Regions from separate parts of the Mesorhizobium sp. M0522 genome, predicted to be linked through region 2. Evidence: riboswitches for the same ligand, from Rfam matches in the RefSeq annotation. Region 2 holds a riboswitch; the other holds the start of a gene.
The links. A riboswitch is a leader RNA that binds a small molecule or an ion and turns the genes downstream of it on or off. The one in region 2 is predicted to bind S-adenosylmethionine.
Positions count from the first base shown of each region.

Region 1: linked by a shared signal. The riboswitch ahead of NKI58_RS07070 (O-succinylhomoserine sulfhydrylase) and the one ahead of metX (homoserine O-acetyltransferase MetX) in region 2 are both predicted to bind S-adenosylmethionine.

Region 1 covers NZ_JAMYQW010000004.1:84,177-99,729, reverse strand. Annotated here, with positions in the region: gene NKI58_RS07140 (hypothetical protein) at 68-499, opposite strand; gene NKI58_RS07135 (DUF952 domain-containing protein) at 626-976, shown strand; gene NKI58_RS07130 (quinone-dependent dihydroorotate dehydrogenase) at 973-2,049, shown strand; gene NKI58_RS07125 (MATE family efflux transporter) at 2,053-3,477, opposite strand; gene NKI58_RS07120 (histone deacetylase family protein) at 3,528-4,430, shown strand; gene NKI58_RS07115 (DUF6460 domain-containing protein) at 4,435-4,698, opposite strand; tRNA gene NKI58_RS07110 (tRNA-Gly) at 4,830-4,903, shown strand; gene NKI58_RS07105 (LysR family transcriptional regulator) at 5,217-6,206, opposite strand; gene chvE (multiple monosaccharide ABC transporter substrate-binding protein) at 6,524-7,588, shown strand; gene mmsA (multiple monosaccharide ABC transporter ATP-binding protein) at 7,688-9,220, shown strand; gene mmsB (multiple monosaccharide ABC transporter permease) at 9,217-10,509, shown strand; gene araD1 (AraD1 family protein) at 10,701-11,693, shown strand; gene NKI58_RS07080 (hypothetical protein) at 11,721-12,173, shown strand; gene NKI58_RS07075 (2'-deoxycytidine 5'-triphosphate deaminase) at 12,190-13,284, opposite strand; SAM riboswitch at 13,420-13,497, shown strand; gene NKI58_RS07070 (O-succinylhomoserine sulfhydrylase) at 13,568-14,758, shown strand; gene NKI58_RS07065 (ceramide glucosyltransferase) at 14,795-15,553, opposite strand, start outside.
Region 2 covers NZ_JAMYQW010000001.1:184,130-199,682, forward strand. Annotated here, with positions in the region: gene NKI58_RS00885 (hypothetical protein) at 1-141, opposite strand, end outside; gene ftsE (cell division ATP-binding protein FtsE) at 378-1,037, shown strand; gene NKI58_RS00895 (cell division protein FtsX) at 1,030-2,013, shown strand; gene NKI58_RS00900 (YdcF family protein) at 2,102-2,866, shown strand; gene NKI58_RS00905 (pyridoxamine 5'-phosphate oxidase family protein) at 2,882-3,502, opposite strand; gene NKI58_RS00910 (LysR family transcriptional regulator) at 3,634-4,542, shown strand; gene NKI58_RS00915 (lysophospholipid acyltransferase family protein) at 4,650-5,450, shown strand; gene NKI58_RS00920 (LysE family transporter) at 5,478-6,098, opposite strand; gene NKI58_RS00925 (aldo/keto reductase) at 6,177-7,124, opposite strand; gene NKI58_RS00930 (quinone oxidoreductase family protein) at 7,469-8,449, shown strand; gene NKI58_RS00935 (gamma-glutamylcyclotransferase) at 8,490-9,023, opposite strand; gene NKI58_RS00940 (DUF2125 domain-containing protein) at 9,138-10,139, shown strand; gene NKI58_RS00945 (prephenate/arogenate dehydrogenase family protein) at 10,274-11,209, opposite strand; gene hisC (histidinol-phosphate transaminase) at 11,216-12,325, opposite strand; SAM riboswitch at 12,464-12,541, shown strand; gene metX (homoserine O-acetyltransferase MetX) at 12,634-13,803, shown strand; gene metW (methionine biosynthesis protein MetW) at 13,919-14,533, shown strand; gene NKI58_RS00965 (DUF1330 domain-containing protein) at 14,559-14,879, opposite strand; gene NKI58_RS00970 (SDR family NAD(P)-dependent oxidoreductase) at 15,114-15,553, shown strand, end outside.

The DNA.
Region 1 (15,553 bases), on a different contig from region 2:
TAACGCTACGCCTGCCGTCCGGCGTGGGCGGCTTGCTATTCCCGCCCCAGGTCTTTTTGCGAATTGCCTAGGTCTTTTGCGAATTGGGCTTGGCGCTGTCTTCGTCCTTGTCCATGTCCTTGACGATGTCCATGAAGCTGCGCAGGAAGCGCTCCATGTAGCCCATCGTCTTGTTGAAATCCTCCTCGCTGGGCAAAGTCGATTCGAAACGGGCGGCAAGCGAATTTTCGAGCTTGGCGACGCGTTCGTCGAGCGCCTTCACCGAACTTTGCAGCCGGTCGACCTCATCTTGTAGGGCGGCACGTTCGTCGGCCGCCGTCTTGCAGACGAGCTGGCCGGAGCGTTCCTCGCAGAGCGACATGGCGCCGGTTTGCGTATCCATGCGGACATAGCCATTGGCCGATTTCTCCAACCGGTAGCGATCGGCTTCCTCGGAAAAGGCCGACGCCGCGACAAGCGACACCAGTGCTGCGGGGATCAAGACGTGTTTCAGACGCATGTTTTCCTCCATGAGCCAGTCAGCGCAATCTATCACAGTTTGCGCCTGAAATGGGGATGAACCTGAAATGGGGAAGAACACGGGCCTGCCCTTCCCCGCGTGGTCGGTTCGGACTATAGCGCAACCATGTCCGAGATCATCTACAAGATAGTTCCCGAGGTGCTGTGGCGCGAGGCTGAAAGAGAAGGCCGCTTCACCGGCGCGCCTATCGACGTCGCCGACGGCTTCATCCATTTTTCCACCGCCGGGCAGGTTCGGGAAACGGCGGCCAAACATTTCGCCGGCCAAAGCCGGTTGCTGCTGGTCGCCGTCGATAGCGCGCGCCTCGGCGATGCGCTGAAATATGAGGTCTCGCGCGGCGGCGCCCTGTTCCCGCATCTCTATGGCGGGCTCGGCCTCGATGCGGTCGTTTCGTTGCAGGCATTGCCGCTCGGCGTTGACGGCCGGCATGAATTCCCGGCGCTGGAGGCCGAATGAGCGCGTTCGACCGGATCGGCCAGAAACTGCTGTTCACGCTCGATCCGGAAACCGCGCATGGGCTGTCGATTGCCGCGCTGAGATGCGGGCTGCCGGTCGCCGGTCGTCCGCCGCAGGACAACAGGTTAAAGGTCAGCCGTTGCGGGCTCGATTTCCCGAACCCGCTCGGCATGGCCGCGGGTTACGACAAGAATGCCGAAGTGCCGGACGCGCTGCTCGGCCTCGGCTTCGGCTTCGCCGAGGTCGGCACGATCACGCCGCTGCCGCAGACGGGCAATCCAAAGCCACGCATCTTCCGGCTGCCTTCGGAGGGGGCGGTGATCAATCGGCTGGGCTTCAACAATGAGGGCCACGCCGCCGCGGAGAAGCGCCTTGCCGCCCGCAAGGGCCGCCCCGGCATCGTCGGGATCAACATCGGCGCCAACAAGGACAGCGCCGACCGCGTCAGTGATTATGAGCGCGGCGTGATCCGGTTCGCGCGATATGCCAGCTATCTGACGATCAATATCTCCTCGCCGAACACGCCGGGCCTGCGCAACATGCAGGCGCGCGACCAGCTTGGAGAGCTCCTGTCGCGGGTCATGGCTGCGCGTGCGGCGGCACCGGCAAAACCGCCCGTCTTCCTCAAGATCGCCCCGGACCTGGTCGAGCCCGAGCTTGAGGACATCGCCGCCGAGATCACCGACAAGCAAATGGACGGCGTCATCGTCTCCAACACCACGATCGCGCGAGCCGGCCTGAGCAGCGCCGGCCTTGCCGGCGAGACCGGCGGGCTTTCGGGGAAACCCTTGTTCGAGCGCTCGACTATCGTGCTGGCAAGGATGCGAAAACTGCTTGGCCCGGATCCCACTATCATCGGCGTCGGCGGCGTCGATTCCGCCGAGACGGCGCTGGAAAAGATCCGTGCCGGCGCCGACCTCGTGCAGCTCTACACCGGCATGATCTATGCCGGGCCTGCGCTGCCGGGGCGTATTCTTTCCGGCATGGTCCGTTTCATGGACAGTCAACGGCTGAAGTCGCTGCGCGAGCTTCGCGACAGCCGCCTCGATCAATGGGCGGCGAAACCGTTTTAGCGATCAGCCAAAGACCGCGCGCACCCGCAGCCGCAATATGGCGAGCAGGCTGAAGCCGCGTACCAGCAGGAAGACATGCAACGCCGCCCACAAGCCGTGATTGCCGAAGGCCGGCGCCAGAATCAGCAGCGCGGCGCTGAACGACAGGAACGACACCAGCATCATGTTGCGCATGTCGCGCGACCACGTCGCGCCAATGAAAACCCCGTCCATCTGGAAAGCCAGCGCGCCGCTGAGCGCGGTGAACGCCGCCCAGGGCAAGTAGATGTCGGCAATGGCGCGGACGTCCGTCGCGGTCGTGATCAGGGCGACGAGATCGGTGCCCTCCAGCAGGAAGAAGAGCGTCGCCGCGCCCGCCAGCCCGAGCCCCCAAAGCAGCGTCAGCCGCACCGCCTGGTCAAACGCCGTGGCGGCACGGGCGCCTATGGCGCGCCCGGCGAGCTGTTCGGCAGCCGTGGCGAAACCATCGAGGAAATAGCCGGCAACCAGGAAGAGGTTCATCAGCACGGCGTTGGCGGCCAGCGTCAGAGTGCCGAATTGTGCGCCTTGGCGCGTGAACAGCGCGAAGGCGGCGAGCAGCGAAAAGGAGCGGATCATGATATCGCGATTGAGCGACATCATGCGCAGGAATGCCGGCAGATCGAGGACGCGGTGGCGCGGCAGCCTGGGCGCCGCCCAAAAGCGCCGGCCGACAATGGCGAGACCAAGCAGCATGGCGACGAATTCGCCGGTGACCGTTGCCCAGGCAACGCCGGCAACGCCCCAGCCGAGCTCCAGGCCAAGCAGGAAGCAGAGGGCGATGTTGATGCCGTTCAGTATCAATTGCAGCATCAGCCCGAGCCCGCCCTCGCCGCGCCCAAGCACGTAACCGAGGATGGCGTAATTGATCAGCGAGAACGGTGCTGCGAGCATCCTGATGCGGATATAGACGTCCATCGCCGCGCTGACGCGTGGTTCGGCGCCTATGAACCATTGCCCGGCGGTGGAGACCAGCGGCGCAAGCGCGGCAAGCACGACGCCGGCGACGACCGCGATCAGCACGGCGCGCCAGAACACCGCCTGCTCCTCCAGCGCATCGCCGCGCCCGAAGGCCTGGGCGACGAGGCCGGTGGTGCCGGAGCGCAGGAAGTTGAAGGTGGTGAAAACGACGTCGAAGATCAGGGCGCCGGCCGCCAGGCCGCCGAGAAGGGCGGCGTCGCCGAACTGTCCGACCACCGCCGTGTCGACAATTCCGAGCAACGGCGTCGTCAGATAGGCAAGCGTCATCGGCACGGCGATGGCGAGCACCGAGCGGTTGGTGACGACAAAGGCCCTGCCTTCGGTGGCGTGGGCTTCGGTGGGTAAAGCCTGCTCCAAACGCGTGTTGCTTTCCGTTGCGGCTTGATCGGCCAGCCGATGTGCCCCAGTTTGCGGACCTCGCGCAACCATCCACCCCGTTATGGTCAACCGAAACCCGCCTCTGGCGCACCGGCCGCCCCATGCCCTTGCAGATCGTTCATCATCCCGACTACGACGCCGGCTTCGCCGTCAACCACCGCTTCCCGATGAGCAAATATCCGCTGCTGATGGACGCCTTGCGGGCACGCGGCCTGGCGCAGCCCGAAGCGCTCAACATGCCGGAGGCGGCGCGGCCATCATGGCTGAAGCTTGCCCACGCGGTCGACTATGTCGACCAGGTGCTTGTCTGCGAAGTGCCGGTGGCGATTGAGCGCGAGATCGGCTTTCCCGTGGGACCGCGGGTTTCGCTGAGGGCGCAGCTCGCAACGGCCGGCACGGTGCTGGCAGCGCGGCTGGCGTTGCTGAACGGCATCGCCTGCAACACCGCCGGCGGCAGCCATCATGCACGGCGCGCGCAAGGCGCCGGCTTCTGCACCTTCAACGATGTAGCCGTTGCCGCGCTGGTGCTGCTCGCCGAAGCTGCTGTCCAAAACATCCTGGTCGTCGACCTCGACGTGCATCAGGGCGACGGCACGGCGGATATCCTGAACGACGAGCCGCGCGTGTTTACCTTCTCCATGCATGGCGATCGCAACTACCCCGCACGCAAGATCGCCTCCAACCTCGATGTCGCCCTGCCCGACGGCGCCGGCGATGCAGCCTATCTGGAGCGGCTGGACGCCATCCTGCCGGAGCTGTCGGCGCGAAGGCGCTGGGACCTCGTCTTCTACAATGCCGGCGTCGATGTCCATGTCGAGGACCGGCTCGGCAGGTTGTCGCTCACGGATGACGGGCTGCGCGCCCGCGACGATATGGTGATCCGCCATTTCCGCACGCTTGGCATACCGGTATGCGGCGTTATCGGCGGAGGCTATTCGACGGATGTCGCAGCACTTGCTGCACGGCACGCCATCCTGTTCGAGGTGGCGGCGGGCTACGCCTGAAAATTCACTTCCGGTAGTTAGCGATCCTGAGCAGGATGAAGGCCGGCACGACGATCGCGGCACCGAGCAGGATGTAGCCGAGAAAGCGGTCGATGGCGTGGAAGCCCAAATTCCACAGGTCGATGAAGAATTTGCGAATGCCATAAAGCACATCCATCGGCGACCAGCCGAAGGCATTCATGACCAGCCCGACGAGGAACGACACCACAAGCAGCTTCAGGATCACCCGGAGCGGCGTATCGCCGAGAAAGCGGTTCAGTGCGGACAAGCCTGTCTCCACAGTCGGGTGCCGCGATTCGGGCACATGCCTAGAAATACGCAGTTGATAGCCCTGCATCAAGCCGAGCCCTCAAACCGGATTGCGCATCGGCGCCGGCCCATGATATCGGAGGAACCAGCGCGGGTATGATGTAATGGTAGCTTGTCAGCTTCCCAAGCTGAACGCGCGGGTTCGATTCCCGCTACCCGCTCCAGCTTTTGCCCCCGGTGCATTGCACTTGTTCTGGCCAAGCTGAAAACCAGCGGATTTATAGGCAGTTTTACAGCCCGGCTGGCCGTCTTTCATCTGTTTGGCCGATGTGCCAGTTCGTGGAATATCTCACATTGAGGGTCGGCGGGGCCTCGAATGACCCCAACCGGAAAGTCTACCCTTGGCCCGCTGGCTTCTGCTGGCGGGCTTTTTTTGAGCATCAGGCAGTAGTGGCCGACGCGCATCGGCGCCGCTGCTGACGGGCCTGTCTGGTCGTCTGGCCGGCCACGGGATGCGCCCGCTACCCGCTCCAACCCTCAGCCCACCTCTCGCAAAATAAAATCGTGCAGCATCTTGGCTGCCGGTGACAGCGCGCGGTTCTTCACCGTGATCAGGCTGTAGGGCCTGACCTCGATGTCGAATTCAGTCTGGACGACATCGATAGCGCCGGCCAGGCCTTCGGGGTTCTGGATGAACTTCGCGACCTGGATCGACACCGGCGCGATGGCGTCGGATTGCGCGACCATGACCAGAGTCAATAGCAGCGAGCTGGTGTTGAGGATGCGGTCCGGCAGCGCGATGTTTCGGTTCAGGAAGTTACTCTCCATCGCCTGGCGCAGCGGCGAGCCGCCCGACTGGAAAACCCAGTCATAGGCGGCGGTGTCTTCCAGCCGCACCGCCTTGCCCTTGGTCAGCGGGTGGCCGCGGCGCACGATCAGGCAGGCCTTCTCGACGCCGATGACGCGGGCCTCGAACAGCCGCGGATTGAGGTCGTCGGGGATGCGGGCGATGATGAAATCGTGGCGCGAGGCGATCAGCTCGCGCGCCAGGACGTTCGAGGTCTCGACCTGCATGGTGATTTCGATGCGCGGATAAAGGCGCCGGATTTCGCGGATCGCCGGCACCGCCAGCTCGATCGCCGGTGCTGTCACCGCGCCCAGGAACACCGAGCCGCCTTTGCCCGCCTTGAGCTCGAAAATCTCGCGGTCGACCTCGCGCATCTCGAGCAGGATCGATCGCGCGCGCCGTGCCAACGCCTTGCCATAGGGTGTCAGCGTGATGCCGCGCGGCAGCCTTTCGCAGAGCTTGACGTCGAGCACGGCCTCCATCTCGGCGATCATGCGCGAGGCCGCCGGCTGCGAGATGTTCATGACCTGGGCCGCGGCGCTCACCCGGCCGTGCTCGTCGAGGGCTGCGATCATGCGCATGTGACGCAGGCTCAAGCCGCTGCGCAGCAAGGTTCCGCCATCACCCGGGATTTCATCGTAACTGGCTGATATTCCGTCAGGATTTCGCAGCGCCGCCATGATTCTTCCCTACTCTTACGCCCGGCGCCCCGGCAAAATCCGGCAGCGTCGTCACTAGCCTAAGCCATACCAGTCTCGATATAGCAACCATCAAAGATCGCATTTGACAGTTATGGCAAAGCGACACACCCTTCGCGCGTCCTGAGGCTTGACGGTCGGTGACGAGGGAAAACTCGTATCGATTGAAACCAGAGTCTCGGGGCCGATTGGGAGGATACCGGAGATCGATTGACGGCAGCGGCGCGTTTGGCGCTCCTGCACGATTGCGCGGCCCACGAAACCCAAGGGTACGCGTCCATCAACCAGGGAGAGTTAATGTGAAGATTATCAAGACACTGGCCGCCGTCGCGGCCCTAGGCATCGCGGCCATGACGCTGCCGGCGCAGGCGGGCGAAGGCCTGATCGGCGTGCTGATGCCCACCAAGACCTCGCAGCGCTGGATCAACGACGGCGACGCCGTCAAGTCCCAGCTCGAGGCTCTGGGCTACACTGTCGACCTGCAGTACGCGCAGGACGACATTCCGAACCAGCTCAGCCAGCTGGAAAACGAAATCACCAAGGGCCCGAAGGCGCTGATCATCGCTTCGATCGACGGCACCACGATGGGCGATGCGTTGCAGAAGGCGAATGACGCCGGCGTTGTCGTCGTCGCTTACGACCGCCTGATCAAGAAGACGCCAAATGTCGACTACTACACCACCTTCGACAATTTCGGCGTCGGCGTCATCCAGGCCAAATCGCTGCTCAAGGGTCTCGGTTATCCCGAGAAGAAGGGCCCGTTCAACATCGAGCTGTTCGGCGGTTCGCCGGACGACAACAATGCGTTCTTCTTCTATAACGGCGCCATGTCGGTTCTTCAGCCGCTGATCGACGACAAGACCCTCGTCGTGAAGTCCGGCCAGATGGGCATGGACAAGGTCGGCACGCTGCGCTGGTTGGCGGCAACCGCCCAGGCCCGCATGGACAATCTGCTCTCCGCCAACTACTCGGACGGCAGCCGCGTCGATGGCGTGCTCTCGCCCTATGACGGCCTGTCGCGCGGCATCATCGCTTCGCTGCGCGCCGTAGGCTACGGCACCGCCGATCAGCCATGGCCGATCGTCACCGGACAGGACGCCGAGACCGCTTCGGTCAAGGCGATCATCGCCGGCGAACAGTATTCGACCGTGTTCAAGGACACCCGCGAACTCGCCAAGGCGACGGTCGAACTCGTCGACAAGGTGCTCTCGGGCGGCAAGCCGGAAGGCCTCGACACCACGACCTACAACAACGACGTCAAGGTCGTTCCCTCGATCCTGTTGACGCCGCATGATGTCGACAAGTCGAACTATCAGGCCCTGGTGGTCGACTCCGGCTACATCAAGGCCGAAGAGCTGAAGTAATCGCGGTTACAAAGCCTGGGGTCCTGCGCAGGCAGGGCCCCTTTTCGTTGGCGAGCCAGCCCGGTATTGTTTGCGGACCTCGCAGGAGTGGTATTCTCAATGGCATCGACGATTTTGGAGATGCGCGACATCACCAAGACGTTTCCCGGCGTCAAGGCGCTGTCAAACGTCAAGCTCATGGTCGAGGAAGGCGAGATCCATGCCGTGGTCGGCGAGAACGGCGCCGGCAAGTCGACGCTGATGAAGGTGCTGTCGGGTGTGTATCCGTCCGGCACCTATGACGGCCAGATCATCTATCGCGGCGATGAGTGCCATTTCAAAGGCATCCATGACAGCGAGCGCAAGGGCATCGTCATCATCCACCAGGAGCTTGCGCTGGTGCCGATGCTGTCGATCGCCGAAAACATCTTTCTCGGCAACGAGCACGCCAGATACGGCGTCATCGACTGGAATGCCAATGAGGCGCGCACCAGCGCCCTGCTCAAGAAGGTCGGCCTCAAGGAAGACCCCAACACGCTGATCACCAATATCGGCGTCGGCAAGCAGCAACTGGTCGAGATCGCCAAGGCGCTCAGCAAGGAAGTGAAGTTGCTCATTCTCGACGAGCCGACCGCGAGCCTGTCCGAAAAGGACAGCCAGGCGCTGCTCGATCTGCTGCTCGAATTCAAGCGGCAAGGCATCACTTCGATCCTGATCTCGCACAAGCTCAACGAGGTGAACCGGGTCGCCGACAAGGTCACCATCATCCGTGACGGGCGGACCATCGAGACGCTGGCCAAGAAGGACATCTCGGAGGACCGCATCATTACCTCGATGGTCGGCCGTTCGCTCGACGACCGCTATCCGCCGCGCGAGCCGAAGATCGGCGAGACCGTTCTCGAAGTGAAAAACTGGTCGGTCTACCACCCCATCCATGCCGAGCGGCAGGTCATCAAGGGTATCAACCTCAACGCCCGCAAGGGCGAAGTGGTCGGCATTGCCGGGCTCATGGGCGCTGGCCGGACCGAGTTTGCCATGAGCCTGTTCGGCCGCTCCTATGGCCGTCGCATCACCGGCGAGGTGTTCCTCAACGGCAAGCCGATCGACGTCTCTTCGGTGAGCAAGGCGGTGGAACACGGCATCGCCTACGTTACCGAGGACCGCAAGACCTACGGTCTCAACTTGATCGACCACATCAAGCACAACATCACGCTGGCCAACCTGCCCGGCGTGTCGCGCCACGGCGTGATCGACGATTTGCGCGAGCTTTCGGTCGCCAACGATTATCGCGGCAGGACCAATATCCGCGCCTCGAGCGTCTACCAGATGACCGGCAACCTTTCTGGCGGCAATCAGCAGAAGGTGGTGCTGTCGAAATGGCTGTTCGCCAATCCGGAAGTGCTGATCCTCGACGAGCCGACACGCGGTATCGACGTCGGCGCCAAGTATGAAATCTATACGATCATCGCGCGTCTCGCCTCCGAGGGTAAGGCAATCATCGTCATCTCGTCGGAAATGCCCGAACTGCTCGGCATCACCGACCGCATCTACGTCATGAACGAAGGACGCATCGTCGGCGAAATGGCGGCAAGCGACGCCAGCCAGGAAAAGATAATGCGCGCCATCGTCCGCGGAGAAGGAAAAGCATCATGAGCACCGAAAGCGCTCCCGGGCCGCAGACCGGCGTTGCCCAGGATCTACAACAGGGACCTCGCATTGCCGTCTCGGCGCTGGTCACCAACCTGCGCGAATACGGGTTGGTGCTGGCGTTGATCGCAATCATGGTGTTCTTCCAGTTCACCACGTCCGGAACGCTGTTCAAGCCGGTGAACCTCAGCAATCTCGTGCAGCAGAACAGCTTCATCATCGTGATGGCGCTGGGCATGCTTCTGGTGATCGTTTCGGGTCACATCGATCTCAGCGTCGGCTCCGTCGCCGGCTTCATCGGCGCACTGGCGGCGATGATGATGGTCATCTGGCCGCTTGGCCCATTGAGCAATCCGCTGGTGGTGTCGATCATCTGCCTGATCGTCGGTGGTGCGATCGGCGCGGCACAAGGCTACTGGATTGCCTATCACCGAATACCGAGCTTTATCGTCACGCTGGCGGGCATGCTGATCTTCCGCGGCATCTGCCAGGCGCTGCTGGGTGGCGGGTCTTCCGTAGGGCCGCTTCCCGTCGGCTTCAAGGCGCTCAGTTCCGGCTTCATTCCGGACCTGATCGGCCCATTGACGCTGATACCGCCAACCGTGAACGCCGCCGGCAAAACCATTGTCGGCAGCGGCCTGACGCTGCACCTGACGACGATCGTGATCGGCCTCGTCGCCGTGCTCGCCTATGCCTATTTCGGGCTCAGGGCACGGCGCACCCGCGAAAAGCATGGCTACGAAGCCGAGCCCTTCTCGCTGTTCGTCGTCAAGACCCTGGTGATCAGCGCGCTGGCGCTGTTTCTCGTCTACCAATTCGCCACCTATAGGGGCCTCCCCATCGTTCTCATGGTGATGGGCGTGCTGATCGCGTTGTTCGTCTTCGTTACCAAACGCATGACGATCGGCCGTCGCATCTATGCGATGGGCGGCAATGCCAAGGCAGCCCAGCTATCGGGCATCAAGACCGAACGGCTGACGTTGATGGTGTTCGTCAATATGGGCGTGCTGTCGGCACTCGGCGGCCTGATTATCGCAGCGCGCCTGGGGCAGGCTGTGCCGGCGGCCGGCCTCGGCAGCGAGCTCGACGTCATCGCCGCGGTGTTCATCGGTGGCGCTTCGGCGATGGGCGGCGTCGGCCAGGTGATCGGCGCGGTGGTCGGCGGCTTCATCATGGGGGTCATGAACAACGGCATGTCGATCATGGGCGTCAATGTCGATTGGCAGCAGGTGGTCAAAGGCCTGGTGCTGCTCGGCGCCGTCGTCTTCGACGTCTACAACAAGAACAAGGCTTGAGAGGCAACCAGGAGGCATACGGGTCACATCGCGGCGCTGCCGGGCGGCGCAAAGAAGTCCCCCGAGGGACCTGATCCGCGAGCGCAATCCGGACGAAGAATTTCAACCGAGGCGCGGACAAGGGTCCGAGCCGCGCTGGGCAGGGTTTGCCAAGAAAGGCACGCCAAGCCCGCAATTCAGAGAGGATTACCATGCTGATCTCACAAATCCTCGACGACGCCGAGACGATCCGCGTCGTTGCCCGCAACGGCGGCAAGACCCGCGTCATCAACGGCGCCCGCAGCGTCTATTCGCTGGCGATGGAAGCCGCGCGTACCGGCAGCGGGCTTGTCGCCCTGATCGAGCGCAAGGGCTTCGGCGAAACCGTCGATCTCGACGCAGCCTACAAGAAGGGCCGGCTGCTGTCGCCGATCAACCATCCCGATCCGGCGCATCTCCATCTCACCGGCACCGGGCTGACGCATCTCGGCTCCGCCGCGACCCGCGATTCCATGCACAAGAAGCTCAGCACGGACGGCGAGGAACAGCTGACCGATTCCATGAAGATGTTCCGCATGGGGCTTGAGGGCGGCAAGCCGGCGAAAGGCCAGATCGGCGTGCAGCCGGAATGGTTCTACAAGGGCAACGGCACCATGGCGGTGGCGCCCGGTGCGGCGCTTATGTCGCCCGCCTTCGCTCAGGATGCCGGCGAGGAGCCGGAAATTGCCGGCATCTATGTGATCGGTGACGACGGCGCCCCGTTCCGTGTCGGCTTCACCCTGTCGAACGAGTTTTCCGACCACGTCACCGAGCGTGTGAACTACCTCTTCCTCGCCCATTCCAAGCTGCGCAACGCCTCGTTCGGGCCGGAGATCCTGATCGGCGACCTGCCGTCCGACATCCGCGGCGCTTCACGCATCCTGCGCGACGGCAAGCTGCTTTGGGAAAAGCCGTTCCTGTCGGGCGAGGCGAACATGTCGCACACCATTGGCAATCTCGAGCATCACCACTTCAAATACTCGGCCTTCCGCCAGCCGGGCGACGTGCATGTGCACATGTTCGGCACGGCGACGCTGTCCTTCGCCGACGGCATCAGGACCGAGGCCGGCGACGTATTCGAAATCGAGGCGCAGGATTTCGGCCTGCCTCTGCGCAACCCGCTCGAAATCGAGCAGCCGGTGAAGGTGGCGGTGAAGGCGTTGTAAACTGGTGACATAATTCAGGGGCGAGAAATGAACGGCCTGCGGATTGGCACTGTGTTCGTAAGTTTAGTCCTGTTCCTCGCCTATTTCTCCCCAGCGGCTTACAGCGCCGGACAATGCAGCGCAAAATCCTATCGCGAGGCCCGGATGTCGATGACTAACCGGCTTCTGGCCACCGGCTATTCGAAATCGCAAGTGAGCTTTCTGATGCGCAACGCGGATCGCATGACGTCCGCACTCCGCGCCGACAGACTGAACGACAATGGCAGAGCCTGCGGTCTCGACTCCGCCAGAGCCCATGTGCTGGGATGTATCGACAAGCAGTTGTTCCCCTTGCAGTCCAGCTCAAGCGCCTCACTTGACGACGAGAAGCAAACCAGAGGTTTTTGGGGGAAGAAGCGATTGGCAGTGCGAGAACTGCTCTTTGTCGGTCAGTTTCATGGCTGCCTTGGCGCCGCGAAAGAATATCTGTTTCGCGGCTGACGGCCTGCGAACAAGATCAGCGGGCGGCGCGGAAATGCTTGGACAGTTTCAGGCCCTGCGCCTGATAGTTCGAGCCTAGATCTGTGCCGTAGAGCGCCTGCGGCCGTTTCAGCATGTGCTCGTAGACCAACCGTCCAACGATCTGGCCGTGATCGAGGATGAACGGCACTTCGTGGCTACGCACCTCGAGCACCGCCCGGCTGCCGGTGCCGCCCGACGCCGAATGGCCGAAACCCGGGTCGAAGAAACCGGCATAATGGACGCGGAACTCGCCGACCAGCGGATCGAAGGGCGTCATTTCGGCCGCGTAGAGCGGCGGCACATGCACCGCCTCGCGCGACACCAGAATATAGAATTCGTCCGGATCGAGCACCAGCTCGCCGGCACCGCTCTTGTAGAGCGGCTCCCAGAAATCGACGACATCCTGCGCGGCGCGCTTGTCGACGTCGACCAGGCCGGTGTGGTGCTTGCCGCGATAGCCGACAAGCCCATCCTTGTCGCCGTCGAGGTCGATCGACAGCGCGATGCCGCCGCCTGAGATGTTGGGTGGTTCGGTGGCGACCAGCATCTCGGCGCGGTGCAACTCGTGCAGCTCGCTTTCCGACAAGAGCGCATTGCCGGTGCGGAACCTGATCTGCGACAGCCGCGAGCCGGTGCGCACGACAATCGGGAAAGTGCGCGGGCTGACCTCCAGATAGAGCGGGCCTTCATAGCCGGTGACGATCTTGTCGAACTCGTGGCCACGGTCGGTCATTACCCGAGTGAAGATATCGAGCCGTCCGGTCGAGCTTTTCGGGTTGGCGGAGGCGGAAATATGGGCGGGCAGCGCCAGGCTTTCGAGCAGCGGCACGATGTAGACGCAGCCGGTTTCCAGCACGGCACCTTCGGCGAGGTTGATCTCGTGCAGCTTCAGCCGGCCGAGCTTGTCGGCAACCCTGTGGTCCGGGCCGGGCAAGAAGGAAGCGCGCACCCGCCAGGCCTTGTCGCCCAGCCTGAGATCAAGGCTGGCCGGCTGGATCTGATCGGCATCGAGCGTGCGCGGCGATTTCAGCGCGCCCGTCTGGAACAGCGCGGAAATATCCTGATCGGGAAGAATGCCTGTCTGCCGCAAGGGTCTGGCTCCGTTCGAACGCCGGGCGAGGTCTTGTTCTGTCGCAGGTCCGACCGTGGACGCCTTTGGCACCTGCTTGGTACAACCCTCTTAATCATGCCGGCAATTGACGCAAGCGTGGCGCGGGTCTAAAGCTCGTTATCCCGTGGTGATTTGGCCGGTCGGCTTGCAGCCACGTTAAACAAGTCGCTAAAGGACCGTCGGGCCGCAAGGCCATATGGACCGGTTGCGACTTTCGCGACCGGTTTTTTGTTGTTTGGACCAATTTTGGTGTTTGGATGGAATGATGACCAAGAAGCGCGACTGGAAGCCTCAGACCGCACTCGTGCATGCCGGGACGCTGCGTTCCGGCTTCGGCGAGACCTCCGAGGCGATGTATCTCACCCAAGGCTATGTCTACGAGACGGCGCAAGCGGCGGAGGCCCGCTTCAAGGGCGAGGAGCCGGGCTTCATCTATTCGCGCTATGCCAATCCGACGGTCGACATGTTTGAGAAACGCATGTGCGCGCTGGAAGGAGCCGAGGACGCGCGCGCCACGGCATCCGGCATGGCGGCGGTGACGGCAGCACTGCTGTGCAGCGCCAAGGCGGGCGACCATATCGTCGCGGCGCGCGCGCTGTTCGGCTCCTGCCGCTGGGTGGTCGAGACGCTGGCGCCGAAATACGGCATTGAGGCAACGCTGGTCGACGGCACCGACATCGCCAATTGGGAAAAGGCGGTCAAGCCCAACACCAAACTGTTTTTCCTGGAAAGCCCTACCAATCCAACGCTGGAGGTAGTCGACATTGCCGCCGTCGCGGCACTTGCCAATTCGATCGGCGCCAGGCTGATCGTCGACAATGTCTTCGCTACGCCCTTGCAGCAGAAACCCCTGCAGCTCGGCGCCCACATCGTCGTCTATTCGGCCACGAAGCATATTGACGGCCAGGGGCGCTGTCTTGGCGGCATCGTTCTGTCGGACAAGAAATGGATCGACGAGAACCTGCATGACTATTTCCGCCACACCGGCCCAAGCCTCTCGCCCTTCAATGCCTGGACCCTGCTGAAAGGCCTGGAGACGCTGCCGCTACGCGTACGCCAGCAGACGGAAAGTGCCGGCCGCATCGCGGATTTCCTGGCCGAGCGACCGCAAATCGCCCGCGTCATCTATCCCGGCCGCGCCGACCACCCGCAAGCGGCCGTGGTCCAGAAGCAGATGTCGGGCGGCTCGACGCTGATTTGCCTCGATGTGAAGGGCGGCAAGCAGGCGGCCTTTGCCTTCCAGAACGCACTCGACGTCGTGCTGATTTCCAACAATCTCGGCGACGCCAAGAGCCTGATCACCCATCCGGCGACGACGACGCACAAGAACTTGACCGATGAGGCCCGCGCCGAACTCGGCATCGGACCGGGAACGCTCAGGCTGTCAGTTGGCCTTGAGGACGCCGACGACCTGCTCGAAGACATCGAGCAGGCACTGAGAGTTGCCGGATAGGGGCTGGCCGAATAGAGGCGAGCGGGGACGTGCCGATCAGGCGCCGGACGGGGTCTCTTCCAGCTCCGCGACGGCCTTGGTCTGGATAGTCATCACATTGCCGCGCCAGTCGACGGCGCCGCTCAGCCATCCGCGCGCCCAAATGGCGGGAAGCATCAGGTCTCGCGCCATCATCGCCAGGATGGTGCGCGGCGACAGGTGCCATCCCTTGGCCGAGGCCAAGGCGCATTCCGGCAGGTAGGCCGCGACCAGCACGGCGATGGCGGTTGCCGGCAGGCTGACGCCGGCGTCAGCCGCGGCGATCAGTGCAAGCACTAGCGGCGGTGCCGCGCCGATCAGGATTTCGGGGGCAAAGAACAGTGCAAAGGTGACGCGGCGCAGCCGCGCCCAGCGCGTCTGCCGCGACCAGATCTCGCCAAGCGTGCGCCGGCCGAGCGGCTGTTCGAAGGGAGAGGCGACAAGATTGACCCGCAGTCCGAGCCCGTTGACCAGCTTGGTCGCGGCGGCGTCTTCGGCGATCTCGGCGGCAAGCGCGCGGATGCCGCCATTGGCATCGAGCATCGGCTTGTTCCACAACATGCTCTTGCCCTGGGCGAAGCCGAGGCCGAGCGCCTCTCCGGCGTACTGCCAGCGTGCCTGCAGCGTGTTGAGAAAGGCGCATTCGACCTCCCCCCAGAAGCCGTCCGGCCGCGAGCCGATCGGCGTCGAGCAGACGAGGCCGGTGTCGTGCCGCCACGCCGCCATCAGGTGCTGGACGTAGTCGCTCGGCATAAGCACGTTGGAATCGGCAAGGAT
Region 2 (15,553 bases):
AGGCATGGACATCATGCGCGCAGGCAGCGGCGCAAAGTCTGGACGTGTAAAATGGCGGGGCAGCACCTCATAATCGGCATCGATGACCTCGGCGGTCACGTCGCGCATGATGCGTTCCGGCTCGGCGGCCGGATCGGTCATGATTTCGCCGGAAACCGGGCGCGCGGTTCGATCCTCAGCCATCATGGCCCAACACTACCGCACCTGTTCGCTGTTCGTTTCTTTTGGGTAAACGGAAATGGTTAACGCTTCCCCACCGGAACCCCTGTGACTCGCTCGAAAAGCCCCCAAATTAACCGTCGGTTAACCATGCCGGCCGATGGTCTTTCCATAGAAAGGGCTGGCATCTTGCCGCCGAGAATTTCAGGTCGTCGAAAGTGATCCGCTTCGAAAATGTCGGCCTCCGCTATGGCATGGGTCCGGAGATCCTCCGCGACATCTCCTTGCACATTCCGGAGCGCTCCTTTCAGTTCCTGAGCGGACCTTCAGGCGCCGGCAAGACGACGTTGCTGCGGCTTTTGTTCATGTCGCTGAAGCCGACACGCGGCCTGATCACCATTTTCGGCAAGGACCGCTCGCGCATCTCGCGTACCGAATTGCCGCATCTGAGACGACGCATCGGCGTGGTGTTCCAGGATTTTCGCCTGCTCGACCATATGACCACCTACGAGAACGTGGCATTGCCGCTGCGCGTGCGCGGCCGCGAGGAGGCGACCTATCGCACCGACGTCACCGAGCTGCTGAAATGGGTCGGCCTCGGCGAGCGCATGCATGTGCTGCCGCCGGTGCTGTCTGGCGGCGAGAAGCAGCGCGCCGCCATCGCCCGGGCGTTGATCGAGCAGCCCGAGATCCTGCTCGCCGACGAGCCGACCGGCAATGTCGACCCGCCGCTGGCACGACGCTTGCTGCGGCTGTTCATCGAGCTCAACCGGCTGGGCACCGCCGTGGTGATCGCCACACACGACCTCGGCCTGATGGAACAGGTCGACGCACGGCGAATGATCCTGGCCGGCGGAAGGCTGGACATCTATGACTGAGCTCTCCGTCGAACATTTCGAGGGTCAGGACGCCGCGGCGGCAAAGCCCCGCGTCCAGCGCAAAATGGCGCCGATCGTGCCGGCGCAGAACATCGCCGGCCGGGCGCTGGTGCTGGTCATCGCCATCATGACGTTTCTGTCCTGCCTGACGTTTGGCGCCGTCACGCTGGTGCGTGACACCGCCTCCGTCTGGGAGAACCAGATCTCGCGCGAGGCGACCATCCAGATCAAGCCGGTCGACGGCCTCGACATGGAGGCCGCACTTGCGCTGGCCTCGCAGATCGCCGGCGAATTCCCTGGCGTGAAAAGCGCCCGGATCGTCGACCGCGAAGCGACGGCCCGGCTGCTCGAGCCTTGGCTGGGCTCGGGCCTGAACATCGATGAGCTGCCGGTGCCGCGCTTGATCATCATCACCATCGACGAGAATAGTCCGCCCGATTTCGCCGCACTGCGCGCGGCGATCACGCCGAAGCTGCCGAGTGCCTCGCTCGACGATCATCGCACCTGGGTCGACCGGCTGGTTGCCATGGCCCGCACCACGGTAACGATCGGTATTGCAGTGCTGGCGCTGATGCTGTCGGCGACGGTGCTGACCGTGGTATTCGCGACGCGCGGCGCCATGGCCGGCAATGGCCACATCATCGAGGTGCTGCATTTTGTCGGCGCCGAGGCGCGCTTCATCGCGCGCGAATTCCGCCGGCATTTTCTGGTCACCGGCATGAAGGGCGCCGCGGCAGGCGGCGCCGCGGCGATCCTGGTCTTCATCGTCTTCTCCTGGTGGTCGTCACGCAACATGGCAACGCCGCTGGCCGACCAGGCGACCGCCCTATTCGGCAATTTCGCCATCGGCTCGGCGGGTTATCTCGGGGTCGCTGTCATGGTGCTGGTGATCGGCGCGCTGACGGCGGCAACCTCCCATTTCACCGTGGTTACCTATCTCAGCGACATCGACATTCGCCAGCCGGACGCCGGCTAAAGGAAAGATCGATCACGGATGAAAACGCATCGTCACGAAAATTGCATTTTTTTCCTACCAAAGGCCGTATTTCGGGATTAACCATTTCATGATGGACGTTCGGGACTCGACCGATACCGCTGGATGCATGCCAGTGCTGGTTGCGCGCCCGCCTGTATTCGCCGAGCCTGATGAATTTGCCAAGCCGGGTCAGTTCGCCAAACATGGGCGGCTGCTGGCAGCCCGCTCCTTGCGCATCTCGGCTCTCCTTCTGCTCGCCTTTATGGCGCTGTTTGTCGCCGGCTTCGGCTGGTTCGCCAATACCGTCAGCCGCCTGACTACGCCCGCCAATCCGGCAAGGGCCGACGCTATCATCGTGCTGACCGGCGGCCAGTCGCGCCTCGACGCTGCGATGGGCCTGCTTTCGTTAGGCAAGGGCGAGCGGCTGCTGATCAGCGGCGTCCATCCCTCCGCCAGCCGCCGCCAGCTTCAGGCCGCGACCGGCGGCGACAAGAGGCTGTTTTCCTGCTGCGTCGACATCGACCGCGCCGCGCTCGACACGATCGGCAATGCCGAGGAAAGTGCCAAATGGGTCGAGGACCATGCCTACGGCACGGTCATTCTCGTCACCAACAATTATCACATGCCGCGCAGCCTGCTGGAAATGGGCCGGCTGCTGCACGGGGCCAGGCTCGAACCCTATCCGGTGGTCAACACCAACCTCGAGAATGGCCGCTGGCTGACCAAGCCAGAAGCGCTGCGCGTGCTGTTCACCGAATATAACAAATACCTGCTGGCGCTGGCGCGCGGCATCATGCCGGTGAAGCAATCGCCCAACGGCGTCACGCTGGCCGACGCCGCGGGCGGAAACTGAACGGCACCGGCACTTTTATTCCCTAGCTGCTGCACCCGAGCGCAAGCGTGCGATCTCCTGTTCGAGCCGTTCGATGCGCTTGTCGCGTTCGCCCAGCGCCGCCGCCACGTCGGCCGCTTCGAAACGCTGCGGGATGTGCTGCGAGCAATTTGAATCCCAAGCCGAAACCGTAAACAGGATGACCTGCTCGGGTCGCGCCTTATAGTCTTGCGGCATCAGCTTTGCCGTCAGCTCGGCATCGCCCTCGACGACTTGCGCTTTGCCCCAGATCTTGATGCGCTGCCGGTGCGCATAATCGATCAGGAATAGGAAAGCCTGTGGGTTGTCGCTGAGGTTGCCCTGGGTGATGAACTGCCTGTTGCCGGAAAAATCGGCAAAGCCGATCGTCCGTTCGTCGAGCACCTTGAGGAAACCGGCAGGCCCGCCGCGATGCTGGATGTAAGGCTGCCCGTCCGCATTGGCGGTCGACAGAAAGACGCTGGTCTGCGCCTCGATGAAGGCGGCGAGATCGGGCGTGATTGCCGCCTGCCAGCCGCCACGCTCCTCGACACGGGCATAGGCCTGGCGCGAGCCCTTGCGCGCCTGAATCGCCTTCACCGTCGGGGTGAAAGCAACATCGCTGGTGTGAGCGTTCATGGAAGCCTCCTCAAGCGCCGAGCTGCGCTGCATTGCTAGTCAGGAAATAGGTCCTTCCATCTTCGAGATGCAGATGCCATATCTGCAATCTATCCTTCCGTTTTTCGGGAGGGCAAATTTTCGGGAGAGCTATGGATCGCCTCCAGTCCATGTCGCTTTTCGTTGCCGCGGCGGAGACAGGCAGCCTCTCGGCTGCCGGGCGCCGCTTCGGCATTCCGCTGACGACGGTCAGCCGCAAGGTTTCGGACCTGGAGCGGCATCTGAAGACACGGCTGTTGACCCGCACGGCGCGGCAGCTGTCGCTGACCGATGCGGGCCATGCCTATCTCGCCGCGTGTCGTCGCATTCTCGACGAGGTCGGCGAGGCCGAGCGAATAGCCGCCGGCGAATACAGCGCCCCGACCGGCGAACTGATCGTCACTGCGCCGATCGTCTTCGGCCGCCTGCATGTGCTGCCGGTCGTCACCGCCTTTCTCGCCGCCTACCCCGACGTGAGTGTGCGGCTGACACTCGCCGACCGGATAACCCAGTTGGTCGAAGAGCACATCGACCTCGCCGTCCGCATCGGCGAGCTTGCCGATTCGAGCCTGGTCGCTATCCGCCTGGGTTCGATCCACCGCGTCGTTTGCGCGAGCCCGGCCTATCTCGCCGAGCACGGCACGCCGAAAACGCCGCAGGAGCTTGCGGCGCACAGTGCAATCACCTTTGAAGGGCTCACCGCTGCCAGTTGGACCTTCGCCACCGGCAAGGCCGAATTCACCGTACCGGTCCGCTCCAGGTTACGGGTCAACACCGCTGAGGCGGCAATCGATGCGGCGATTGCCGGCGTCGGCGTGACGAGGCTGCTTTCCTACCAGATCGCCGCCGCAGTTCGGTCGGGTACGCTGCGCCCGGTGCTGCAAGAGTTTGAGCCAGACCCATGGCCGGTGAGCCTCGTCCATGCCGGCCAGGGGCTACTGCCGGTGAAGCTGCGCGCATTCCTCGACTTCGCCGCCCCGCGCCTGAGACAGCGCCTGCTGCAGGCGGCGTGGCAAACGTGACGAAGACGGCCCATCGCAAGGCCGGGCCGATCGCCCGCCTCGCAGCGTTTCCTTTTTGCCGGCGCTTGGTGTAACCAACGCACACCTCCTCACCGGGCACTTGCTGTATGCTGTATTTCCGCTCGCTGGCGTTCAATCTCGCCTTCTACCTCAATTTGATCGTCCAGATGATCCTCTGGACCCCGTATTATTTCCTGTCGCCACGCCATCGCGCCTGGTTCGTGCCGAAATTCTGGTCGCGCACCAGCATGTGGCTCTACGACAAGATCGCCGGCACCAGAAGTGAGATCACCGGCCAGGAAAACCTGCCTGACGGCTCCTTCATCCTGGCGCCGAAGCACCAGTCCTTCTGGGACACGATCGCTTTCCTGCCCTATCTCGACGATCCCGTTTACATATTGAAACGGGAGCTGACCTGGATCCCGTTCTTCGGCTGGTACATTTTGAAGATGCGGATGATTCCTGTCGACCGCGGCAGCCGCTCGAAGGCATTGAAGACGGTGATCGCCGCGACCAAACAGGAATTGGCGCGCAATCCGCGCCAGCTGATCATCTATCCCGAGGGCACCCGCCGGGCGCCGGGCGACGAACCGGTCTACAAATACGGCATCGTCGAACTCTACGCGCAACTTGGCATTCCGGTGGTGCCGGTCGCTCACGTCGCCGGCCTCTATTGGCCGCGCCGCAAATTCCTGCGCTATCCCGGCACGATCAAGGCGCGCTTCCTGCCACCGATCCCGCCCGGCCTCGGCAAGGACGAATTCATGCAACGGCTGATCGGCGAGACGGAGGCCGCCTGCGACCAGCTCCTCGTCGAAGCGTCGCAGACGCCGAACCCGCCGCCGATGCCGCCGACGGCAATGAAACGGCTTGGTGAGCTGGATGCGAAACCTGAATTGAAAGGCTGAGACACCCGCCGCGGATGCCAGAAAGGCTCACGGCAAGGCAGCCAGGGCGGCTGTTGCAACCAGCGTCACGGCAAACACCAGATTGATGATCCGCGACGCCAGCGGTTTGCGCAGCAAACGTGCAAAAGCCGCGCCGGCGAGAAGCCACAAGAGATGAATGGCAACAATCATCAAGGCGAGGACCGCCAGCTTGGCTGAAATAGCAAGACCGCCGGCGCCGGAAGACGCGCCGGCAAACACGGCGGCAATCGCCACATAGGCTTTCGGATTGGCAACGGCCAGAAGGAACCCGCCCAGGAAAGTGGGAAGCGCCGCCCCACCAATGCGTGCCGCCAGTGGCGGCGCCGTCGCTATCTTGAACGCCAGATAGAGGATGTAGGCTGCTGACGCGACCGCCAACAGCGCTGCGAGCTTCGGCAGCGCGATGAGAACGGCCATGATGCCCGTCGCCACCACCAAAAGCACGAGGACCGTCCCGACAACGATTCCCGAGGCATAACGGAGCGAATCGCGCAGGCCGAACGCAGCACCGACCGCGGTGACGCTTATCGTCGCCGGCCCCGGGCTGCCCATAACGATGGCCGATGCCAGCACCAGCGCCAGCAATTGCTGCCATAGCTGCTGATCGAGAAGACCCTGTCCGGCCATGCGGCGTCCCTGCATCCTGCGACGAGGCAGGGACGGTAGGGCAAGGCAGCGGCGCCGGTCTTGAACGATCGTGCGCGGCTATGCGCTGGCCTTGTCGAGCTCGGCGATATCGTCCGGACTGAGCTGCAACGATGCGGCACGCACCAGGCTGTCGAGCTGGTCGAGCGTCGTCGCGCTGGCGATCGGAGCGGTGACGCCGGGCCGTGCCATGACCCAGGCAAGCGCCACTTCCGCTGGCTTGGCCGAATGTCTGGCTGAAACGGCATCGAGCGCTGAGAGAATGCGCATGCCGCGGGTGTTGAGATAGCCCTTCACACCGCCACCGCGCGGGCTTTTGCCGAGGTCGGCCTCGCTGCGGTACTTGCCGCTCAGAAACCCCTTGGCGAGGCTGAAATAGGTGATGACGCCGATGTCCTCGGCCGCGCACAGATCGCGCAGCGGACCATCGAAGGACGAGCGGTCGTAAAGGTTGTATTCCGGCTGCAGCACCTCGTAGCGCGGCAGGCCGCGCAGGCTTGCTACGTCAAGTGCGGCCCGCAACTGGGCGGCGTCGAGGTTGGAAGCGCCGGCATAACGGATTTTGCCCTTGTCGAGCAGTTTCTGGTAGGCGCCGAGCGTTTCCTCATAGGGAGTGGCCGGATCAGGCCAGTGCGACAGATAGAGATCGATTGTATCGACCTGCAGCCTCTTCAGCGAAGCATCGATGGCCTTTTCGATATAGGCGGCGGACAGGTCCCTCTTGCCCTGTCCCATATCCGAACCGACCTTGGTGATAACGACAACCTTGTCGCGGTTACCACGGCTCTTCATCCATCGGCCGATGATGGTTTCGGATTCGCCGCCCTGGTGGCCGGCAATCCAGCGCGAATAGGAATCGGCCGTGTCGATGGCGTTGAGGCCAGCGTCGACAAAGCGGTCGAGCAGGTCGAACGAGGTTTTCTCATCGGCGGTCCAGCCGAACACATTGCCGCCCAGAACCAATGGCGCGATGGATAGGTCGGTGCGACCGAGACGACGTTTCTGCAAGGCTGATCTCCATGGTGATTCATGCTGGGGCGGGTGGGAGCCGCCGACCGGGCTAACCTATGTCGCACCGTGGCAACGTCAAACGCATAGCCTCTTTTCCAGCCCGCCGGCGCTTCACAAAACCGCGACCCGCCGCGCCGTGTCGGGCTTCAAGACGCTGTCCCGAATTTCCAAACCAGTACCCTCTGAGGAAACAATCTGGCAAGTTTAGCACATAGATTGTCAAATCTGCCAATTCAGACCTTTGCCGGCCGGCCATAGGTTCCGCGGCGCCGACGCAAATCTCGGCACGGTCTGGCCAAGCCCGGACTGTTTGCCCCGGATCGTTTGTTGTGGAGACCGGAATGAAAGCAATTGTATTTGACGCCATCGGTTCGCCGCGCGACGTGCTCTACATGGACGACCTGCCGATGCCGCGCATCGGCGACGGCGAGGTGCTGGTCAGGATGGTCTCGGCCTCGATCAATCCGGGCGACTTCCTGTTTATCCAGAACCTCTATCCCGAACCGAAGAAGCCGCATTTTCCCCGGCAGGTCGCAGGAAACCATGGCGCCGGCATCGTCGAAGCCGTCGGCGCGAACGTCTTGCTGGAACCGGGCACGCTTGTCGCATTCAGCTATTATGGCAGCTGGGCCGAGTACGCGGCCATTCCCGCCGAATGGCTGATCCCGTTGCCTGCCGGCTATCCGGTCGAACGCGCCGGGCAGATGGTGAACCCCATTACCGCGTGGGATCTGCTGGTGGATTCCCGTGTGCGGCCTGGCCAGTGGCTGGCTGTCACGGCCGGCTATTCGTCGATTTCGACAATGGTGATGCAGTTCGCCCAACGACGCGGTATCAACGTCATCGCGCTGGTGCGGCACTCGCACCAAAGCTTCGATCTGAAGACGCTTGGCGCCGCCGCCATTCTTGACCTTTCTGACTTGAAGGCAAGTATCCGGGAAGCGGTGATGGATATCACCGGTGGCGCCGGATTGAACGGGATTATCGACAATGTCGGCGGACCTGTCAGCGGCGAATTGATCCGCACCCTGGCGCTCGGCGGGCAGATGGTGATCAATGGCGGCATGAGTGCCGAGCGCTTCGAACTGCACAATTTCGATGTGTTGCTGAGCGGCGTCGAGATCAGGGCGAATATCTATCGCTATTTCTTTTCGCCGCCGGCCGAAGCCGACCGGCCTGTGCTACGCGAGGTTATCGACACCTTCGGCCAGCCCGGCTTCCACGTTCCTGTCGGCGGTCTCCACGCGCTGACCGAGTTCAAGCTTGCCGTGGCAAACAGCCTGGATCGCGCCGATCTTGGAAAACAGATTTTCAGGATGTAGCCCAGACCACCGAAAACATCATGGTCAACGATAAAAGAAGCTACGTCGCGATCCGTCTTGTCACGTCTTCCAGCCAGTGGTCGCTGATACCCAGTGCTTCGAGGTGCTCCAGCGTGCTGAGCACGTAGTCCTCATTCCTCCCCGACTGGCCGACGGCGCCGCGAACGACGGTCGCCGCCTCGGCCGGGTCGAGCGCACCGGCATATTGCTCATGGCTGCGGTCCACGACATAGGCGATGGCTTCGACCGTCCCGCTCCCATCCGTTTCACTCTTGTCGAGGCGAACGCTGAGCACACGTTCGAGATAGACGTTGGTGACCAGCTCGCGTTCGCGCAGATAGGTAATGACCTCGTTGCGCAGCTCGCCTGGAACCCGGAACGCCAGCCCGATGCAGGAGCCGCCGCGGTCGAGGCCGAGCACCAGGCCCGGCCGTTCGCGCGTGCCGCGATGCACGAAAGAATAGACGCAGAGCGAACGGCGGTAGCCATGCAGGCGGGCGCGCCGCGTCTCGACATGCGCGAATCCCGGTCGCCAGATCAGTGAGCCGTAGCCAAAAACCCAAAAATCGCCCATATCGCCAAGCCTGATTGTGACGACCACCTCACCGGTGGTGTTTCAGTCCGTCTGCCTATTGGTGCCGCAAGCGACAGCCCACCCGTGCCACCCCGCGTTAACGAAAGCCGCAGCATGACGTCAAGTGACGAGCGCCCGCCGCCCAGCCAACGTCGCCGCCTGTTGTGGCTTGCCGCTTTCATTCTCGTGCTGTTCGGCATCTACAGCGCGGGCTGGTTCTACCTGGCGGACCTGGTCGAGAGCGCAGCCAAAAAGGCGGTCGCCGACCTCGACGACAAAGGCATCAAGGCCGACTGCGCCAATCTCGCGGTCAGCGGCTATCCCTTCAGCTTCACCCTTTCCTGCGACAGCCTGGCTTACGAGGACGACAGCCGCAACGTCGCGGCATCGACAGGCAAGATCAACGCCGCCACGCAGATCACGCGGCTTCTGTCGCCTGCCGCCGAGCTCAGGGGGCCGCTCAGGACCTCAGTTCCCGGCATGACCCCGCTCTGGATCGACTGGGATGATCTGCGGGCCGACATGAAGCTGTCCTGGCCGCTGCCGAGACGCCTCTCGCTGCAGGCAGAAGGCCTGTCCGGCCAGACCGATCCGGCAGACGACACCGATCCCGTCTCGCTGTTCAGCGCCGGAACTGCCATCGGGCAATTGCGCCCAAACGGCCCGGACATCGACTATACCGGCAATTTCACCGATCTCGAAATCGACGCGGCGGCCATCGACGGGCGCGTCTTGCCGCCGCTCGACGGCAGCGGCGACGTGACGCTGAAGAACGGCGTGACGCTGATCAAGGCAAATCCGAAGAGCCTGCGCGGCCAGGCGGCCGAAATCCACGAGCTCGATCTGTCGTCCGGAACTGCGCGCATCACCGTTTCCGGACCGCTGTCGGTCGATGACGACGGTCTCATAAATGCCGACCTGACGATCAGGCTCAATGATCCGAAGGCCGTGGCGGCAATCCTCGCCACCGCCATCCCCGAGCAGAAGAAAGAGATCCAAACCGGCTTTGCCGGACTGGCGCTGCTCGGCAACCAGCCGTCGATGCCGCTGAAGATCGTCAGGGGCAAGGCCTCGCTCGGCTTCATCCCGCTCGGCAAGATCAAGCCGCTCGACTAGAGCAATTCCAGGAAAAGTGTGAAACGGTTTTCCGTCCGGAATTGCGCAAAAACAAAGAGATAGAGCGGTTCGGCGTTTCTGTGAAACGATGAACCGCTCTAAGCCGGGCCGGCCTGCCATCGGCCTGCCGCGGCTTATCCCTTCGGCGGGTGTTCGACTGCCTGGCGGCCGAAATCCGGTACGTCGATGTCCTGGCCGGCCTCGATAATCGAGCGGCGGACGGCGCGGGTGCGGGTGAACAGGTCGAACAGTTTTTCGCCGTCGCCCCAGCGGATCGCCCGCTGCAGCGAGGACAGATCCTCGGAAAACCGCGCCAGCATTTCGAGAATGGCGTCCTTGTTGTGCAGGCAGACGTCGCGCCACATGGTCGGGTCGGACGCCGCGAGACGGGTGAAGTCGCGAAAGCCGGAAGCCGAGTATTTGATGACCTCGGACTTGGTCACCGACTCCAGATCGTCGGCGGTACCGACGATATTGTAAGCGATGATATGCGGCAGGTGCGAAACGATGGCCAGCGTCATGTCGTGATGCTGCGGGTCCATCGTGTCGATGTTGGAGCCGCAGCAGCGCCAGAATTCCGAGAGCTTTTCCAGTGCTGCGGGATCGGTACCGGGCAGCGGCGTGAAAATGCACCAGCGGTTCTCGAACAGTTCGGCAAAACCGGCGTCCGGTCCCGATTTTTCGGTGCCGGCCAAAGGATGGCCGGGGATGAAGTGCACGCCATCAGGCACATGCGGCTGCATCTGCGCGATCACCGACGCCTTGGTCGAGCCGACATCGGTGAGGATGGCGCCCTTCTTCAGCGCCGGCGCGATCTCTGCGGCGACCGTGCCTGAAGAGCCGACCGGCACCGAAACGATAACCAGATCAGCATCGCCAACCGCCTCTTTCGCATCCGTCGTATAGGTGTCGCCAAGGTCGAGTTGGCTCGCGCGTGCCAGCGTCGCGTCGCTGCGCGTCGAAATCGCGACTTGGCCGGCGAGTCCCTCGCGGCGGATGACGCGGGCCAGCGACGAGCCGATCAGGCCGATGCCGACCAGCGCGATCTTTTCGAACATCGGTGAGGTCATGGTGTTCTAGCTTTTCAGGAATGTCGCGAGTGCTGCGACAACGCCGCGATTGGCCTCTTCGGTGCCGATGCTCATGCGCAGCGCGCTCGGAAAACCGTAGCCGGAAACGCGCCGCAATATGTAGCCGCGCGCACTGAGGTAGTCGTCGGCGGCCGCCGCCGAATGCTTTTTATCCTCGGGAAAGTGGATGAGGATGAAATTGCCTACGCTCGGCGTCACCCGCAGCCCGAGCTCGCTTAGTTGCTCGCTCAGCCAGGCTAGCCAGGTCTCGTTGTGCGCGACGCTGCGTTCGATATGGGCGCGGTCGTGGATCGCCGCGATGCCGGCCTCGATCGCCGTCGCATTGACGTTGAAAGGCCCGCGCACGCGGTTGATCGCGTCGATGACGTGCATTGGCGCATACATCCAGCCGATCCGCGCCCCGCCCAGGCCCAATTTGGAGAAAGTGCGGGTCATGACCACGTTTTCCGCGCTGCCCACCAACTCGACGCCGGCTTCATAATCGTTTCGCCGGACATATTCGGCGTAAGCTGCATCCAGCACCAGAAGCACGTTTCGCGGCAGGCCGGCATGCAGGCGGCGCACCTCCTGGAACGGCACGTAGGTGCCGGTTGGATTGTTTGGATTGGCAAGGAAGATGATCCGGGTAGCCGGCGTCACCGCGGCGAGGATCGCATCGATGTCGGCGCGCTCATCGGTCTCCTTGACCGTTACCGGGACGGCACCGGCCGACTGTATGTAGATCTTGTAGACCATGAAGCCGTGTTCGGTGATGATGGCTTCGTCGCCGGGTGCGAGATAGGTCTGCGCCAGCAGGCCTAGAATCTCGTCGGAGCCGTTGGAGCAGACGATGTTCGCCGGGTTGAGCCCGTGCACCTCGGCGATCGCTTCCCTCAGGCGCCTGGCGCTGCCGTCGGGATAGACCGCGAGCTTGTCGGCGACCGCGCGCGCGGCCTCAATCGCCTTTGGCGAAGGACCGAGCGGGTTCTCGTTCGCCGACAATTTATGGACCTTGGCGACACCTTCAGGCGCCGCGCTCTTGCCGGGCACATAGGCTTCAATGTCCATGATGCCGGCGCGGGGCCTTGGACGTGTCTGATCCGGTGTCTGGCTCATTCCATGAAATCCGTCGAGGATGCCTCCATCCGGAGGCCGCAGCGGAAATACAAGCCGTGGCCCGGAATGTCGAGGGGCGGCAATTCGGGATCAAGAACTTGCCGTTGACGAACCCACGCGCGAGTCATAGAAGAGCATCGACAGTTCCGTGGTGATTTGGCCGGTCGGCTTGCAGCCACGTTAAACAACTTGCTAAAGGGCCGTTTGCATCTTGTAACCGGCTTTGCGAAGGCATGGCCGGTTTTTTGTTGCCCTGACTGGCTGTTGCCCGGACCGGTGGACAACGGAAGGCCGGGCAAGGAGATGTGATGGTCGCTTTGCGCGCTCGAAAAACCAACAACGAGGCCGACCAGCCGTCGAGCCCGGTGTTGCGTTTCGGCGCCGACAAGCCGCTCAAGCTCGACGCCGGCACGCTGCTGTCGCCGTTCCAGATCGCCTACCAGACCTACGGCACGCTCAACGACGCGCGTTCCAACGCCATCCTCGTCTGCCATGCGCTGACCGGCGACCAGCACGTCGCCAACACCAATCCGGTGACCGGCAAGCCGGGCTGGTGGGAGGTGCTGATCGGCCCCGGCAAGATCATCGACACCGACCGTTTCTTCGTCATCTCGTCAAACGTCATCGGCGGCTGCCTCGGCTCCACCGGCCCCGCCTCGACAAATCCCGCCACAGCCAAGCCTTACGGGCTCGACCTGCCGATCATCACCATCCGCGACATGGTGCGGGCGCAGTTGATGCTGGTCGAGCATTTCGGCATCGAACAGTTGTTCAGCGTGCTTGGCGGCTCGATGGGCGGCATGCAGGTGCTGCAATGGGCCTCCAGCTATCCCGAGCGCGTCTTCTCGGCGCTGCCGATCGCGACCGGCGCCCGCCATTCTTCGCAGAACATCGCCTTCCACGAGGTCGGCAGGCAGGCGGTGATGGCCGACCCCGATTGGCACGGCGGCAAATATTTCGAGCATGGCAAGCGGCCGGAAAAGGGGCTGGCGGTGGCGCGCATGGCCGCCCACATCACCTATCTGTCGGAAGCAGCGCTGCATCGCAAGTTCGGCCGCAACCTGCAGGACCGCGAAGCGCTGACCTTCGGTTTCGATGCCGACTTCCAGATCGAGAGCTATCTGCGCCATCAGGGCATGACCTTCGTCGATCGCTTCGATGCCAACTCCTATCTCTACATGACCCGGGCGATGGACTATTTCGATCTCGCCGCCGACCATGGCGGCCGGCTGGCCGATGCCTTCGCCAGCACCAAGACGCGCTTCTGCCTGGTTTCGTTCACCAGCGACTGGCTGTTCCCGACCGAAGAGAGCCGCTCGGTCGTGCACGCGCTGAACGCGGCCGGCGCCTCGGTATCGTTCGTCGAAATCGAGACCGACCGCGGCCACGACGCCTTTCTGCTCGACGAGCCCGAACTGTTCGCCGCCATCAAAGGCTTCATCGCCTCGGCCGCTCGGGCGAGAGGGCTCGGCGCATGACCCCGAAAAGTTGCCGGCTTTTCGGATCAGGACCATGCGCCAGGCATCAGCGCATGACCCCGAAAAGTTGCAGACTTTTCGGATCAGGATCATGCGCCAGGCAAGAGGCGAACGCATGAGCGTCAACCGCGCCCAGCGCGTCGACCTCGAGGTCGTCGCCGATCTCATCCCGCCGCAGTCGCGGGTGCTGGATGTCGGTTCCGGCGACGGCCTGCTGCTCGAATTGCTGCAGGCGACCAAGAAGGTCGACGGTCGCGGCCTGGAACTGTCGCAGCGCGGCGTCAACGAATGCGTGGCGCGCGGCCTGTCGGTCATCCAGGGCGATGCCGACAAGGATCTCCAATTCTATCCCGACAAGGGCTTCGACTTCGTCGTCTTATCGCAGACCTTGCAGGCGACCCGCAATCCGAAGCTGGTGCTCGACGAACTGCTCCGGATCGGCAACCGCGCCATCGTCTCATTCCCAAATTTCGGCCACTGGCGGGTGCGCTTTTCGTTGCTCTTCAACGGCCGCATGCCGGTGACCAGGGACCTGCCCTATTCCTGGTATGACACGCCGAACATCCATTTCTGCACCATTCGCGACTTCGTCAATCTGTGCGACGAGCTTGGCGCGACGGTGGAAAAGGCAACCGCGCTCGACGCCAACGGCCAGCGGATCGGCTTCTCGATGCCGTGGTGGTTCTGGAATTTTTTCGGCCAGCAGGCGGTGTTTCTGCTGAAACGATAAGAGCCAATCGTCGCAGATCGTCCCCTTATTCGAGAACGTCGGTGGCCTTGTGCGGATGCGGAACGCCATCGACCAGGACCACGTCGGACTGAGAATTCTCGGTGCGCAGCGGCAAGATCTCCTGATAGGCCCGCGAGCGGTACCATGCGCGCGCCTGCTGCATGTCTGGAAATTCGATCATGACGAGGTGGCCCGGCCAGGTGTTTTCAACGACTTCCACCTCGCTGCCATGCACGATGAAGCGCCCGCCAAACGGCTCCAGCGTGGCATCAATCTTGTGCAGGTACTCGACGATCTGCGGCCCCGGCGTGACCTGGCGCATATGTGCGACGGCGTAGGCGGTCATGGCGTATCTCCTTGTGGTCGAAGGCCGGACAACCGGCTTGATGGGAGCAGTTTGCCGAGACGTAGTGCGCTGGTCGATTACCCCAGAGGTAATGACACTGAATACAAAAACGAAGCGCGGCTGCCGTCACCTGAAAGATATTTCCGCCTGGCACCGATGATTTCCAGCCACCTGCGCTGTCCTTATCGATGAGCGCGCCTGGATGGTCCGGCGGCCGGGAACGAGAGGTGATCCATGGGATCGTTGCAAAATCAGAATGTCGTCGTCGTCGGAGGCAGCCGTGGTGTCGGCCGCTCGATCGCGGAGGCCGCTCTCAAGGAGAAAGCGACGGTGCTGGCCGTTGCCCGCGGAAAACAGGCCCTGGCGCAATTTGCCTGGGAGGTCTCGGGCGTGAAGACGCTCGCGGTCGATGCTACGGTGGACTCCGCCCCGGATAAGGTCTTCGCCGCGCTTGAGCCGGACGTGCTGGTGATCTGCGCAGGTGCGCTGGCGCCTTCTGCGCCGGTGCATGAACAGAACTGGAAGGCGTTCTCGGCAAATTGGGACACGGACGTCAAGGCGTCGTTCCTGTTTTGCCGGGCCGCTCTGCGGCGTCCGCTCAAGCCGGGGACCCGGATCGTTCTGATCTCCAGCGGCGCGGCCTTGACCGGCGGACCACCGAACGCCGGCGGCTA